DNA from 2 places in the Streptomyces sp. NPDC030838 genome. Region 1 is predicted to be linked to the other one. Evidence: riboswitches for the same ligand, from Rfam matches in the RefSeq annotation. Region 1 holds a riboswitch; the other holds the start of a gene.
What was found. Region 1 has a riboswitch for thiamine pyrophosphate ahead of thiO (glycine oxidase ThiO). Riboswitches for the same ligand answer to the same signal wherever they lie in the genome.

Region 1 (6,930 bases):
CGTGGGATGCATCACCTTCAGCGCGAGTACGCGGTCGAGGCGGGTGTCCACGGCCCGGTAGACCGTGGCCATCCCGCCGACCGCGATCCGCGCGTCGACGCGATAACGGCCGTCGAGCAGCTGCCCGACCAGAGGGTCTTGAAGGGTCGTGTCCACGCAGGTGAGTGTACGAGCAGCCACGGACACGACCCGTCGCTTCCCGGGACCCGGGAAGCGACTGAAGCAGACCTGTGACCGTCAGAACGCCGGAGCTGACCTGCGACCGTCAGAACGCCGGACGTTCCGGGTCCAGACGGGCCCGGCCCTCCGTCGGGGAGGACGCCTCGGCGAAGTGGCGGCGCGGGATGCGGCCCGCGCGGTGGGCCAGCCGGCCCGCTTCGACCGCGTGCCGCATGGCCTCCGCCATCAGCACCGGCTGCTGCGCCCGGGTGACGGCCGAGGCGAGCATCACACCCGCGCAGCCCAGCTCCATGGCGAACGCCGCGTCGGACGCCGTGCCGGCGCCCGCGTCCAGGATCACCGGCACGCGCGCGTGCTCCACGATCAGCTGGAAGTTGTGCGGGTTGCGGATGCCGAGCCCGGAGCCGATGGGGGAGCCGAGCGGCATGATCGCGGCACACCCCACGTCTTCCAGCTTCCGCGCCAGCACCGGGTCGTCGTTGGTGTACGGCAGCACCGTGAACCCGTCGTCGACCAGCGTCTCGGCGGCCTCCAGCAGCTCGATCGGGTCCGGCAGCAGGGTGCGCTCGTCGGCGATGACCTCCAGCTTGACCAGGTCCGTGCCCAGCGCCTCGCGGGCCAGCCGCGCGGTGAGCACCGCCTCACCGGCGGTGAAGCAGCCCGCCGTGTTCGGCAGCACCCGGATGCCCAGCCTGTCCAGCACGGACAGCACCGAGCCGTGCACGTCCGGGTTCACCCGGCGCATGGCGACCGTCGTCAGCTCGGTCCCGGACGCCACCAGGGCGCGCTCCAGGACCTCCAGGCTGGGCGCGCCGCCGGTGCCCATGATCAGCCGGGATGTGAAGGTCGTACCACCGAGGACGAAGGGGTCGTCGGCCATGGGTCAGCCTCCTTGGACGGCGGTGAGGACTTCGACGCGGTCTCCGTCGGAGAGCGCGGTCGTCGCCCACTGTCCGCGCGGGACGACGGTTTCGTTGAGGGCGGCGGCCACGCCGGAGGGCGCCGCGGTGAGGGTGCGGACGACGGCCTCGAGTGCCGTGCCGGGCGCGACCTCGCGGGCCTCGCCGTTGACCGAGATCTTCATGCGGGCTGCTCCGTGCGTGCGGGCTGCGTGGGGGCGGGCTGCGTGGAGGCGGGCTCCGTGGGTGCGGCGGCGGTGAAACGCTTCGGTGTGAACGGGCGGGCCTCCTCCGGCAGGTCGCCGGTGGCCAGGGCGTGTGCCATCACGTCACCCGTCACCGGGGTCAGCAGCACCCCGTTGCGGTAGTGGCCGGTGGCCAGCAGCAGCCCGTCGAGGTCGGTCGGGCCGAGCAGCGGCGCGTTGTCGGGGGAGCCGGGGCGCAGCCCCGCGCGGGTCTCCGTCAGCGGCAGCTCGGTGATGCCCGGCACCAGCTCATGGGCGTCGCGCAGCAGCTCGTACACGCCACCCGCGGTCACCGTCGTGTCCCAGCCCAGCTCCTCGCTGGTCGCGCCGACCACCAGCTCGCCGTTCTCGCGCGGCACCAGGTAGACATGGCTGCCGCGCACCACGGCCCGCACGGTCCGGCTCAGGAACGGGGCGTACCGCTCCGGCACGGTCAGCCGCAGCACCTGCCCCTTCACCGGCCGCACCGGCGGCAGGACGGCGTCCGGGACGCCCGCGAGGCACCCGCTGAGGCTGCCGGCGGCGAGCACCACCTGCCCGGCGCCCAGCGCGGTGCCGTCGGCCGTCACGACCCCCGTGGCGCGGTCCCGTACGACGGTGAGCCGCTCCGCGCGGACGCGGTGGAACACCACCCCCGCCCGCTCGCACGCCACCACCAGGGCGGCCGCCAGCCGCCGCGGGTCGATCTGGTGGTCGCCGTCGACCCGCAGGCCCCCGCGCACGCCGGGCGCGAGCATCGGCTCCAGGCGCCGGCACTCGCGCCCCGACAGCCACTCCGAGTCGAGCCCCGACTCCCGTTGCAGGGCGTGCAGTTCGCGCAGATGGGCGCGGTCGTCGGCGTCCAGCGCGACGGCGAGCGTGCCGCACTGGCGGTAGCCGAGGTCGTGCCCCGTGAGGTCGGTCAGCTCGGCCGCGAACTCCGGGTAGCGGCGGGCCGAGGCCAGGTTCAGGCCGAGCAGGGTCTGCTCGCCGTAGTGCAGTTCGGTGACGGCGGCGAGCATCCCGGCCGCCACCTGGGCGGCCCCGCCGCCCGGTTCGGGGTCCAGCACCGCCGTGGCGAACCCGCGCTGCGCGGCCCGCCAGGCCGTGACCAGACCGATGATCCCGCCCCCGATGACCAGGACGTCGGATGTGTCGGATGTGTCGGACGTACGCGACATGGGCGTCCAGCCCCTCCCTTCGCCGGCATGACCCGGATCAGGTTCGTACGGTCGGAGGCCGCCAGCCTCCCTCTCAGCCCGGTGCGTCCGGGCTCCCGCGAGTGCTTTACGTTGGCCACCCTAGCCCGACGCCGCACGACTCTGTAAGGGAGCCTCCGCCCGTGGCCCGCAGCCTCGACGGTCTCGTCCTCGCCCCCGTCGCCGACCAGGCGCCCGGCCAGGTGGGCACCCGCACCCGGTTCCGCTACCACGAGAAGGACGGCGAGATCTGGGCCGAGTACGCGGGCGGCGACGTCGTCCGCGGGCACCTCGTGGGTACCCGGGAGGGCGACCGGCTGGACTTCCGGTACGTCCAGCTCAAGCAGGACGGGACGACGTCCTCCGGGCACTGCGTGTCGCGGGTGGTGGAGCTGCCCGACGGGCGGGTGCGGCTGGAGGAAACCTGGGAGTGGGAGTCCCAGGAGGGCTCCGGAACCAGCGTTGTGGAGCAGGTCACGGCGCAGGAGCGCTGACTGACGAAATGTCAGTTGTCTATGGTGATCAGGTGAGCGAGCAGACGCAGGAACGGGGATCGTCCGCGGCGCGGCGGGTGGTCGTGGCGGGCGCCGGCATGGCCGGGGTGCAGACCGCGGTCGCCCTGCGGGAGCAGGGCTTCACCGGCACGGTGACGCTGATCGGCGCGGAACCCCACCAGCCGTACGACCGGCCGCCCCTGTCCAAGGCCGTCCTGCTCGGCACCGCCGAGGGCTCCGCCTTCGACGTCGACTTCGAGGCGCTCGGCATCGAACTCCACCTCGGGCGCGAGGTGACGGGGGTGCGCCCCGCCGACCACGAGCTGGACACCGAGGCCGGGCCGGTGCCGTACGACGTCCTGGTCGTCGCCACCGGCGCCGAACCGATCCGGCTGCCGGGCGCCGAGGGCGTGCCGGGAGTGCATCTGCTGCGCACCCTGGACGACGCCGAGCGGCTGCGGCCGGTGCTCGCCCGGCAGCACGACATCGTGGTCGTCGGCGCGGGCTGGATCGGCGCGGAGTTCGCCACCGCCGCGCGTGAGGCGGGCTGCGCGGTGACCGTCGTGGAGGCCGCCGACCGGCCGCTCGCCGGGGCGCTGCCCGCCGAGGTGGCCGCGCCGATGACCGGCTGGTACGCCGACGCCGGTGCCGAGCTGCGGACCCACGCGCGCGTGGAGCGCGTCGAGCCCGGCACGGTGGTCCTCGACGACGGGACGCGGCTGCCCGCCGGGGCCGTGGTCGTCGGCATCGGCGCCCGCCCCGCCACGGCCTGGCTGGCGGGCTCCGGCATCGAGCTGGGGAAGCACGGCGAGGTCGTGGCCGACGACCGTCTGCGCACCTCCGCGCCGGACGTGTACGCGGTCGGCGACTGCGCGTCCTTCCCGTCCGCGCGGTACGGCGAGCGGCTGCTGGTGCACCACTGGGACAACGCCCTCCAGGGCCCCCGTACGGTCGCCGCGAACATCATCGGCGCGGCCACGGGGGAGACCCCGGCGGCCTACGACCCGGTCCCGTACTTCTGGTCCGAGCAGTTCGGCCGCTTCGTGCAGTACGCCGGGCACCACGCTTCCGCCGACACCCTGCTGTGGCGCGGCGACCCCTCCGGGCCCGCCTGGACGGTCTGCTGGCTGCGTGAGGGGCGCCTGGTCGCGCTGCTGGCGGTGGGCCGCCCGCGAGACCTGGCCCAGGGCCGCCGCCTGATCGAGTCGGGCACGCCGATGGACCCGGAGCTGCTCACGGACCCGGGCCGGCCGCTGAAGTCGGCCACGGCGTAGCCGGGCGCGGGGGCGGGAGGGCGTCGCCGGGGGGCGCGGGCGGCCTCGTCGCCCACTCCGTCGGCCCTGCCGCGCCCGCCCTGGCTACCGACTGTCAGTCCGGGATGGCAGGCTTGGTGACGTGACCGAGATTGACGCAAAGATCGATGCTCTCGTCCCCGCCTGGCTCACCCTCCCCGACATCGCCGAAAAGCTCGGCGTCGAGGTGACGCGTGTGCGGCAGCTGGTCAAGGAGGGCCAGCTCATCGCCGTACGCCGTGGTGAGAACCGCGCGCTGCACGTTCCCGCCGCCTTCATCGACGGGGACAAGGTGGTCAAGGGCCTGTCCGGGACCCTGACGCTCCTGCGGGACGACGGCTTCACGGACGAAGAGATGCTGGAGTGGCTCTTCACCCCTGACGAGAGCCTGCCCGGCACCCCCGCGCAGGCCCTCAGCGAGAATCGCGGCACGGAGGTGAAGCGCCGGGCCCAGGCGCTCGCCGTGTGATCTGAGCACACCGACCGAACAACTCTGAACAACCGTCCGGAGTACGGGCCGCGGCGCGCACCGGGCCACGGCCGTGGTTCACTGCGGCCGCGGCAGGCCGCCCGCGGCCCGTACGCCATCGACAACGGGGGGACACCCATGCCCGACACCGCCACCACCGCCCGCGCCCGCCTGGCCGACGCCCGGCTCTACCTGTGCACGGACGCCCGCACGCGCCAGGGCGACCTGCCCGAGTTCCTGGACGCGGTGCTGGCCGGCGGCGTCGACATCGTGCAGCTGCGCGACAAGGGCATGGAGGCGGCCGAGGAGCTGGCGCACCTGGAGGTCTTCGCCGACGCCTGCGCCCGGCACGGCAAGCTGCTCGCCGTCAACGACCGCGCGGACGTCGCCCACGCCGCCCGTGCGGACGTCCTCCACCTCGGGCAGGGCGACCTCCCGGTCCCCGCGGCCCGGGCGATCCTCGGTGAGGACGTCCTCATAGGCCGCTCCACCCACGCCGAGGCCGAGGCCGCCGCGGCCGCCGTCCAGGAGGGCGTGGACTACTTCTGCACGGGCCCGTGCTGGCCCACCCCCACCAAGCCGGGCCGCCACGCCCCCGGCCTCGACCTGGTGCGGTACACGGCCGCCCTGGGCACCGACCGCCCCTGGTTCGCCATCGGCGGCATCGACCTGAGCAACCTCGACGAGGTGCTGGAGGCGGGCGCCCGCCGGGTCGTCGTGGTCCGCGCGATCACCGAGGCGGACGACCCCGGCGCCGCGGCGGCGGAGCTGGCCAAGCGGCTGCGGGAGGCGTAGGTCCTGTCACGGGGGCATTAAAGGTCCTGTCGCGGGAGGCGCGGGGCCGGTTTTCCGCCCCGGTGTCCGCCGATTTGTCCAAGGGGTGGACAACAAAGCGACAATTCGGGCAAATCTCCTGGCTCCGGTTGGGTGACCCCCGCCCCCTGGCTAACCTGCCCGTATGGCCCTCGGCACCGCATCCACCAGGTCGGACCACGCCCCGACCGTGCGCGACATGCTCGCGACCGGCAAGACGACGTACTCGTTCGAGTTCTACGCCCCGAAGACCCCGAAGGGCGAGCGGATGCTGTGGAACGCGCTGCGCCGGGTCGAGGCCGTGGCTCCCGACTTCGTCTCCGTGACCTACGGCGCCGGCGGCTCCACCCGCGCCGGCACCGTCAAGGCGACGGAGGCGATCGCCTCGGACACCACCCTCACCCCGATCGCCCACCTCACCGCGGTCGACCACTCGGTGGCCGACCTGCGCAACATCATCGGCCAGTACGCCGACGCCGGGATCCGCAACATGCTCGCGCTGCGCGGCGACCCGCCCGGCGACCCCATGGGCGAGTGGGTGCCGCACCCCCAGGGCCTGACCTACGCCGCCGAACTGGTCGAACTGATCAAGAACTCCGGCGACTTCTGCGTGGGCGTCGCGGCCTTCCCCGCGATGCACCCGCGCTCCCTGGACTGGGACACCGACGTCCGGCACTTCGTCGACAAGTGCCGCGCGGGCGCGGACTACGCGATCACCCAGATGTTCTTCCACCCGGAGGACTATCTGCGGCTGCGCGACCGCGTCGCGGCGGCCGGCTGCGACACCCCGATCATCCCCGAGGTCATGCCCATCGCCAGCGTGAAGACGCTGGAGCGGGTACCGTCGCTCACCAACGCCGCCTTCCCGGACGCCCTGAAAGAGCGGATCCTCACAGCACAAGACAATCCCGCCGCTGTACGCTCCATTGGCATCGAGTTCGCCACGGAGTTCTGCGCGCGGCTGCTGGCCGAGGGAGTGCCCGGACTGCACTTCATCACGCTCAACAACTCCACGGCGACGCTGGAAATCTACGAGAATCTGGGCCTGCACCACCCACCGCAGGCCTAGACCGGTCGCACGGTCATACGACACACTGCGTAGCGGCCACTGGGAGAGGGGCGTACATGGGCTGGACGGTCCTCTACATCGCGTTCGGCATCGTCGCGCTGTGGCTGCTCGGCGAGGTCCTGCTGCAGTACAAGGCACGACTGCGCTGGCGGCTGCTGGCGTTCGTGGGCTTTCTGGGTGTCGTCGTCGGTGTACTGATCCCGTCCGTCGTCGTGATCGGACTGGGTGCCGCCGCGTTCGCGGTCGGGCAGACCTACGTCACGCTGTCGTTCCGCCGTGGCTTCGCGGCCG
Region 2 (6,930 bases), on a different contig from region 1:
ACCGCGTAGTTGAAGAAGACATGCGCGAGCAGGATCGCCCACACCGTGGTGTCCAGCCGTACGCCCCACAGCTCGTCGAGCAGCCCGCCGCGCCCGAGCAGCGCCAGGAACGCCGAACCGGCCACGACCGTGGGCAGCACGAACGGGACGGTCACCACCGCGCGCAGCACCTGCTTGCCGGGGAAGGCGAAGCGGGCGAAGACGTACGCGGCGGGCAGCGCGATCAGCAGGGTCAGCGCGGTGGAGGCGAGCGCCTGCCAGGTGGTGAACCACAGGACGTGCCGGATGGCGGGGTCGCCGAGGACGTCCGCGAGCCGCCCGAACTGCCAGGCCCCGTCCACCGTCAGCCCGCGGGCGACGATCGCGGCGACGGGGTAGGCGAAGAAGACGGCGAAGAACGCGACGGGCAGGGCCATGAGCCCGAGCCGCGCCGCCGCGCTCCTCGCGCCGCCCTTGCGCGGGGCTCGCGGGGCTCCCTTGCGGGGGGCTACTTCAGTACGAGCGAGGTCCACGACTTGACCCAGTCGTCACGGTTGTCGGCGATCTTCGCCGGGTCCATGGTCTCGGGGTCCTCGGCCTGCGGGCCGTACTTCACGAACTCCTCGGGCACCTGGGCGCCCTCCCGCACCGGGTAGACGAACATGTTCAGCGGCATGTCGTCCTGGAACTCCTTGGTGAGCAGGAAGTCCAGCAGCGCCTTGCCGCCCTCGGGGTTCTTCGCGTTGCTCAGCAGACCCGCGTACTCGACCTGCCGGAAGCAGGTGCCCATGGCGACACCGGTCGGGGCGGTCTTCGGCTTCGGGTCGGCGTAGATCACCTCGGCCGGCGGGGAGGAGGCGTAGGACACCACCAGCGGCCGGTCGGCGCCCGCCTTCTTTCCGCCGGCGGAACCGGAGAACTCCTCGTTGTAGGCCTGCTCCCAGCCGTCGACCACCTTCACGCCGTTGGCCTTCAGCTTTTTCCAGTAGTCCTGCCATCCGTCGTCGCCGTACTGCGCGGCCGTGCCGAGCAGGAAGCCGAGCCCGGGCGAGGAGGTGGCCGGGTTCTCGGTGACCAGGAGGTTCTTGTACTCCGGCTTGGTCAGGTCGTCGAAGGAGTCCGGCGGGGTCAGCTTGCGCTCGCTGAAGTACGCCTTGTCGTAGTTGACGCAGATGTCACCGGTGTCGACGGGCGTGACCCGGTGCTCCTCCTGGTCGACGCGGTACTCGGGCAGGACCAGATCGGAGCCCTTCGGCTCGTACGACTGGAAGAGACCGTTGTCGAGGGCGCGGGACAGCAGCGTGTTGTCGACACCGAAGAAGACGTCGCCCTGCGGGTTGTCCTTGGTCAGGATCGCCTTGTTGACGGCCTGCCCGGCGTCGCCGTCCTCCAGGACCCTGACCTTGTAGCCGGACTCCTTCTCGAAGGCGGCGAGGACGTCCTTCGAGACGGCCCACGAGTTGTGGCTGACGAGCGTGACGGTCTTGGATCCGGAGCCGCCGGACGACGCGTCCCCGTCCGACGACCCGCACGCGGACAGCGTGACCAGGCCGAGCCCGACGGCCACGAGCGTGGCCTTCTTGGTGATGCTCACTGAATTCCTCCTGGGGGTGACCAGGAAGAGACGCGGCCCTGCCCGGGATCTCTGGGAGTCCCGGGCAGGGCGCAACAGCTCGAGTGATGACCGATCTCCCTACCCAGAATGACCTGGGCCAGGTTCGGAGGGTCTGCGGCCGGTGCCGCACTCTCAGCGCTGTGGCGCTCCCCTGTCGGAATATGTAGATGTACTGACGGCGGTCAGACTACCTCTCGGTGGCCGCGAGCTGACCACACGCCCCGTCGATCTCCTGACCACGGGTGTCCCGGATGGTCACCGGCACACCATGCGCGGCGATGGCCTCGACGAACGCCTTCTCGTCCTCGGGGCGGGAGGCGGTCCACTTCGACCCGGGGGTCGGGTTCAGCGGAATGAGATTGACGTGCACGGGCCGGCCCTTGAGCAGCCGCCCGAGCCGGTCGCCGCGCCAGGCCTGGTCGTTGATGTCCCGGATCAGCGCGTACTCGATCGACAGCCGGCGCCCGGACTTCTCGACGTACTCGAAACCGGCGTCCAGGACCTCGCGCACCTTCCACCGGGTGTTGACCGGGACGAGGGTGTCGCGCAGCTCGTCGTCGGGCGCGTGCAGCGAGATCGCGAGGCGGCACTTGAAGCCCTCGTCGGCGAACCGGTGGATCGCCGGGACCAGCCCGACCGTCGACACGGTGATACCGCGCTGCGACAGGCCCAGCCCGTCGGGGGCGGGGTCGGTCAGGGCGCGGATGGCACCGACCACCCGCTTGTAGTTGGCGAGCGGCTCGCCCATCCCCATGAAGACGATGTTCGACAGCCGCGCGGGTCCGCCGGGCACCTCGCCGTCGCGCAGCGCCCGCATGCCGTCCACGATCTGGTGCACGATCTCGGCGGTGGAGAGGTTGCGGTCGAGCCCCGCCTGCCCGGTGGCGCAGAAGGGACAGTTCATCCCGCACCCGGCCTGCGAGCTGATGCACATGGTCACCCGGTCCGGGTAGCGCATGAGCACCGACTCCACGAGCGTGCCGTCGAACAGCCGCCACAGCGTCTTGCGGGTGGCGCCCTCGTCGGTCGACAGACGCCGGACGACCGTCATCAGCTCCGGGAACAGCGCCTCGCGCAGCTTCTCGCGGGAACCGGCGGGGATGTCGGTCCACTGCTCCGGGTCGTGCGCGTAGCGCGCGAAGTAGTGCTGCGCGAGCTGCTTGGCACGGAACGGCTTCTCACCGATCTCCGCGACGGCGTCCTTCCGCTCCGCGGGCGAGAGATCGGCAAGGTGCCGCGGCGGCTTCTTGGCTCCGCGCGGCGCGACGAAAGTGAGTTCTCCGGGCTTGGGCATGGTGCATCCAGTGTCGCAGATCGACTTGGGTGTCCCGAGCCGCCCGTCTCCGCCGCCCAGCGGGCCTTCGCCGAGACGACGAGACCCCGCCCTCGGCAGGGCGGGGTCTCACCGGCGTCGTATACGACCTGTCAGGCGCTCCCGACGAAGACCACCAGCAGCAGCCACACCACCGGAGCAGTCGGCAGCAGCGAGTCCAGCCGGTCCATGATGCCGCCGTGGCCCGGCAGCAGGGTGCCCATGTCCTTGATGCCCAGGTCCCGCTTGATCATGGACTCGCCGAGGTCGCCCAGCGTGGCGCTGGCCGCGACCGCGAGGCCGAGCAGCAGCCCCTGCCACCAGGAGCCGCCGTCCACCAGGAACTCCATGCACAGCGCGCCCACCGCCATCGCGAACGTCACCGCGCCCAGCAGGCCCTCGCGGGTCTTGCCGGGGCTGATCCGCGGCGCCAGCTTGTGCCTGCCGAACCGCCAGCCGACGGCGTACGCCCCGGTGTCGCTGACCACCGTCAGCAGCAGGAACGTCAGTACCCGCCACGGCCCGTCCTCGGCCGTCAGCATCATCGCGACGAACGTGGCCAGGAACGGCACGTAGAACGCGGCGAAGACACCGGCCGTGACGTCCTTCAGATAACCCTCCGGCGGTTCCGTCATCCGCCAGACCAGCACCGCCAGCGCGGTGAGCGCCATCGCCACCCACGCGCCCTCGGCGCCCCGGACATACCCGGCGACGACCATCGCCGCACCGCCGACCGCGAGCGGCACCAGCGGAGCGCGAATGCCCTTGCGCTCCTCCAGCCGCTTGGTCAGCTCCCACAGCCCGACGACCACGGCGACCGCGATCACGCCCACGAACACGGCCTTGACGACGAACAGCGACGCGACGATCACCGCGCCGAGCGCGACCCCGACCCCTATCGCGGCACCGAGGTCCCGGCCCGCGCTCTTCTTCTGCGGTGCGGGGGCCGGCTGCGGGGCGTCGGGCATGGCATCCGGATTCTGCGGCGCTCCAGGGGAGGGCGCCGACGTGCTCTCGTCTCGGAACAGGGGGCCGCTCAGCCGAGCGGCCCCCCGGTCGTCATCCTGGTTTCCGCCGTGTGCGGATACGTCGGGCACGATGGGCATGGGCCGAGTCTGCTGCGCGTCACGCGCATCGTACGCGGGACCCGCCGGGGCGGACCCCGCGACAGGCCCCTGGTCGGACGGCCCCCAGTACCCGGTCTGCGGCGCCCCCCAGGAAGAGTCGTTCATCAGACCTCGAGCAGTTCGGCTTCCTTGTGCTTCAGGAGCTCGTCCACCTGGGCGACGTACTTCGCGGTGGTGTCGTCGAGCTCCTTCTCCGCACGCCGGCCCTCGTCCTCGCCGATCTCGCCGTCCTTGATCAGCTTGTCGATGGCGTCCTTGGCCTTGCGGCGCACCGAGCGGATCGAGATCTTCGCGTCCTCGCCCTTGCCCTTGGCGACCTTGATGTACTCGCGGCGGCGCTCCTCGGTCAGCTCGGGGAACACCACGCGAATGATGTTGCCGTCGTTGCTCGGGTTGACGCCCAGGTCGGAGTCGCGGATCGCCTGCTCGATGTTGCGCAGCGCGCTCTTGTCGAACGGCGTCACGACGGCCATGCGCGGCTCCGGCACGGAGAACGAGGCCAGCTGGTTGATCGGCGTCGGCGCGCCGTAGTAGTCGGCCACGATCTTGTTGAACATCGCCGGGTGCGCACGGCCGGTGCGGATCGCGGCGAAGTCCTCCTTGGCGACCACGACGGCCTTCTCCATCTTCTCCTCGGCCTCGAGGAGGGTCTCTTCGATCACCACTTGCTCCTGCGTGTCTTGAGTAGGCCCGGCTGCGGTTGACGTGTTGTGGTCGGCGGCCGGCTGCGTCGCGTCTTCTTCCTGCACGGTTCCCGACCGGCAGGACATTGTCCATCCCCCGGCCAGGGTCCGTGGTTCAACCGGTCAGTTCCGGCTGCCCTGGTCACCCACCAGCGTGCCGATCTTCTCACCCTTGACGGCCCGGGCGATATTGCCCTCGGCCAGAAGCTCGAAGACGAGGATCGGCAGCTTGTTGTCGCGGCACAGCGTGATGGCCGTGGCGTCGGCGACCTTCAGGTCGCGCGTGATGACCTCGCCGTAGCCGAGCGCGTCGAACTTCACGGCGTCCGGGTTGGTCTTCGGGTCGGAGTCGTAGACCCCGTCCACTCCGTTCTTGCCCATCAGCAGCGCCTCGGCGTCGATCTCCAGGGCGCGCTGGGCGGCGGTGGTGTCGGTGGAGAAGTACGGCATGCCCATACCGGCGCCGAAGATGACCACGCGGCCCTTCTCCAGGTGGCGCACGGCGCGCAGCGGGATGTACGGCTCGGCGACCTGGCCCATGGTGATGGCGGTCTGGACCCGGCTGTCGATGCCCTCCTTCTCCAGGAAGTCCTGGAGGGCGAGGCAGTTCATCACGGTGCCGAGCATGCCCATGTAGTCCGAGCGGGCGCGGTCCATGCCGCGCTGCTGGAGTTCGGCGCCGCGGAAGAAGTTGCCGCCGCCGATGACGACCGCGATCTGCGCGCCGTCGCGCACGACGGCCGCGATCTCGCGGGCGATCTTGTGCACCACGTCGGGGTCGACGCCCAGGCCCCCGCCACCGGAGAAGGCCTCTCCGGACAGCTTCAGCAGAAACCGGCCGGGCACTTTGCCGTCGTCGCTCTTCTGGGCCTTGGTGGTCATGGGGATCCCGCCTCTTTCACGTGTTGCACATACGAAGAAGGCCACTGCCGGTGGGGTGGTTCGCATCCCATGCGCGGCAATGGCCTCCTCGTCAGATCTGCTGTCGCCCGCCACGCGCGTGTGCGTGGCGGCGTACGCAAACGACCGCACCCGACCCTATCGGGATCGAGTACCCGTCGCGGTACGGACTCAGATGCCGACCTTGATACGCGTGAAGCGCTTCAGGGTGACACCGGCCTCGTCCAGAACCTTCTGGACGGACTTCTTGTTGTCGAGCGCGTACGGCTGGCCGAGCAGCGTCGCGTCCTTGAAGAAGCCGTTCAGACGACCCTCGACGATCTTGGCGATCGCGGCCTCGGGCTTGCCCTCGGCGCGGGTGGTCTCCTCGGCGATACGGCGCTCGGACTCGACGACCTCGGCCGGGATCTCCTCCTTGGAGAGGTACTTCGGCGCGAAGGCGGCGATGTGCTGGGCGACGCCCTTGGCGACCTCGGCGTTCGGCTTGTCGAGCTCGACGAGGACACCGATCTGCGGGGGCAGGTCGGGCATCGTGCGGTGCATGTAGGCGAGCACGAAGCCGTCGGAGTACTGCGCGAAGCGGTCCAGGACGATCTTCTCGCCCAGGTTGGCGTTGGCCTCGTCCACGAACGCCTGGACGGTCTTGCCGGCCTCGATCTCGGAGGCGAGCAGGGCCTCGAGGTCGGCCGGGGAGGTCTTGGCGACGTGCTCGGCGATGGCCTGGGCCACGGCCTGGAACTTCTCGCCCTTGGCGACGAAGTCCGTCTCGCACTTCAGCTCGACGAGGACACCGGAGGAGTTGTCGTCGGCGATGATCGAGACCACGGCGCCGTTCTCGGCGGAGCGGCCCTCGCGCTTGGCGACGCCCTTCTGGCCCTTGATGCGCAGCGCCTCGACGGCCTTCTCGACGTTGCCCTCGGCCTCGTCCAGCGCCTTCTTGCAGTCCATCATGCCGGCGCCGGTCAGCTCACGGAGCTTCTTGACGTCAGCGGCGGTGTAGTTCGCCATGAGTCTGTGAGTCTTTCTCGAAGTCTGGTTTAGATCCGCACGGTCGCGACCCACATGTAGTCGCGGACCGCGTACGTCGTGCTGACCTACGGGTGAACGACGGGGGCAGGCTTTATGTCGCCGCCCCCGTCGTCAGCGCTGACGGTGTCAGGCCTGCTCGCCCTCGGCGGCCGGAGCGGCCTCGGCGGCGGGCGCCTCGGCGGCGGCCGGGGCCTCCTCGGCCTTCTTCTCGCCCTCGAGCAGGTCGCGCTCCCACTCGGCCAGCGGCTCGCCGGCGGCCTTCTCGCCCTTGCCCTCGGCGGCGAC

Region 2: it holds a riboswitch for thiamine pyrophosphate, as region 1 does, so the genes downstream of both, ACZ42A_RS21675 (thiamine ABC transporter substrate-binding protein) here and thiO (glycine oxidase ThiO) in region 1, are expected to answer to the same signal.

What each region holds. Positions count from the first base shown of each region.
Region 1 is NZ_JBVIED010000001.1:210,095-217,024, reverse strand. It holds gene pknB (Stk1 family PASTA domain-containing Ser/Thr kinase) at 1-156, opposite strand, end outside; gene ACZ42A_RS00980 (thiazole synthase) at 266-1,060, opposite strand; gene thiS (sulfur carrier protein ThiS) at 1,064-1,264, opposite strand; gene thiO (glycine oxidase ThiO) at 1,261-2,484, opposite strand; TPP riboswitch at 2,482-2,593, opposite strand; gene ACZ42A_RS00965 (avidin-fold protein) at 2,646-2,996, shown strand; gene ACZ42A_RS00960 (NAD(P)/FAD-dependent oxidoreductase) at 3,029-4,270, shown strand; gene ACZ42A_RS00955 (Rv2175c family DNA-binding protein) at 4,392-4,757, shown strand; gene thiE (thiamine phosphate synthase) at 4,896-5,552, shown strand; gene metF (methylenetetrahydrofolate reductase [NAD(P)H]) at 5,716-6,639, shown strand; gene ACZ42A_RS00940 (SCO2102 family sporulation regulator) at 6,696-6,930, shown strand, end outside.
Region 2 is NZ_JBVIED010000008.1:139,777-146,706, forward strand. It holds gene ACZ42A_RS21670 (ABC transporter permease) at 1-512, opposite strand, end outside; gene ACZ42A_RS21675 (thiamine ABC transporter substrate-binding protein) at 488-1,573, opposite strand; TPP riboswitch at 1,652-1,757, opposite strand; gene rlmN (dual-specificity RNA methyltransferase RlmN) at 1,782-2,888, opposite strand; gene ACZ42A_RS21685 (phosphatidate cytidylyltransferase) at 3,020-4,138, opposite strand; gene frr (ribosome recycling factor) at 4,138-4,695, opposite strand; gene pyrH (UMP kinase) at 4,840-5,598, opposite strand; gene tsf (translation elongation factor Ts) at 5,788-6,624, opposite strand; gene rpsB (30S ribosomal protein S2) at 6,772-6,930, opposite strand, start outside.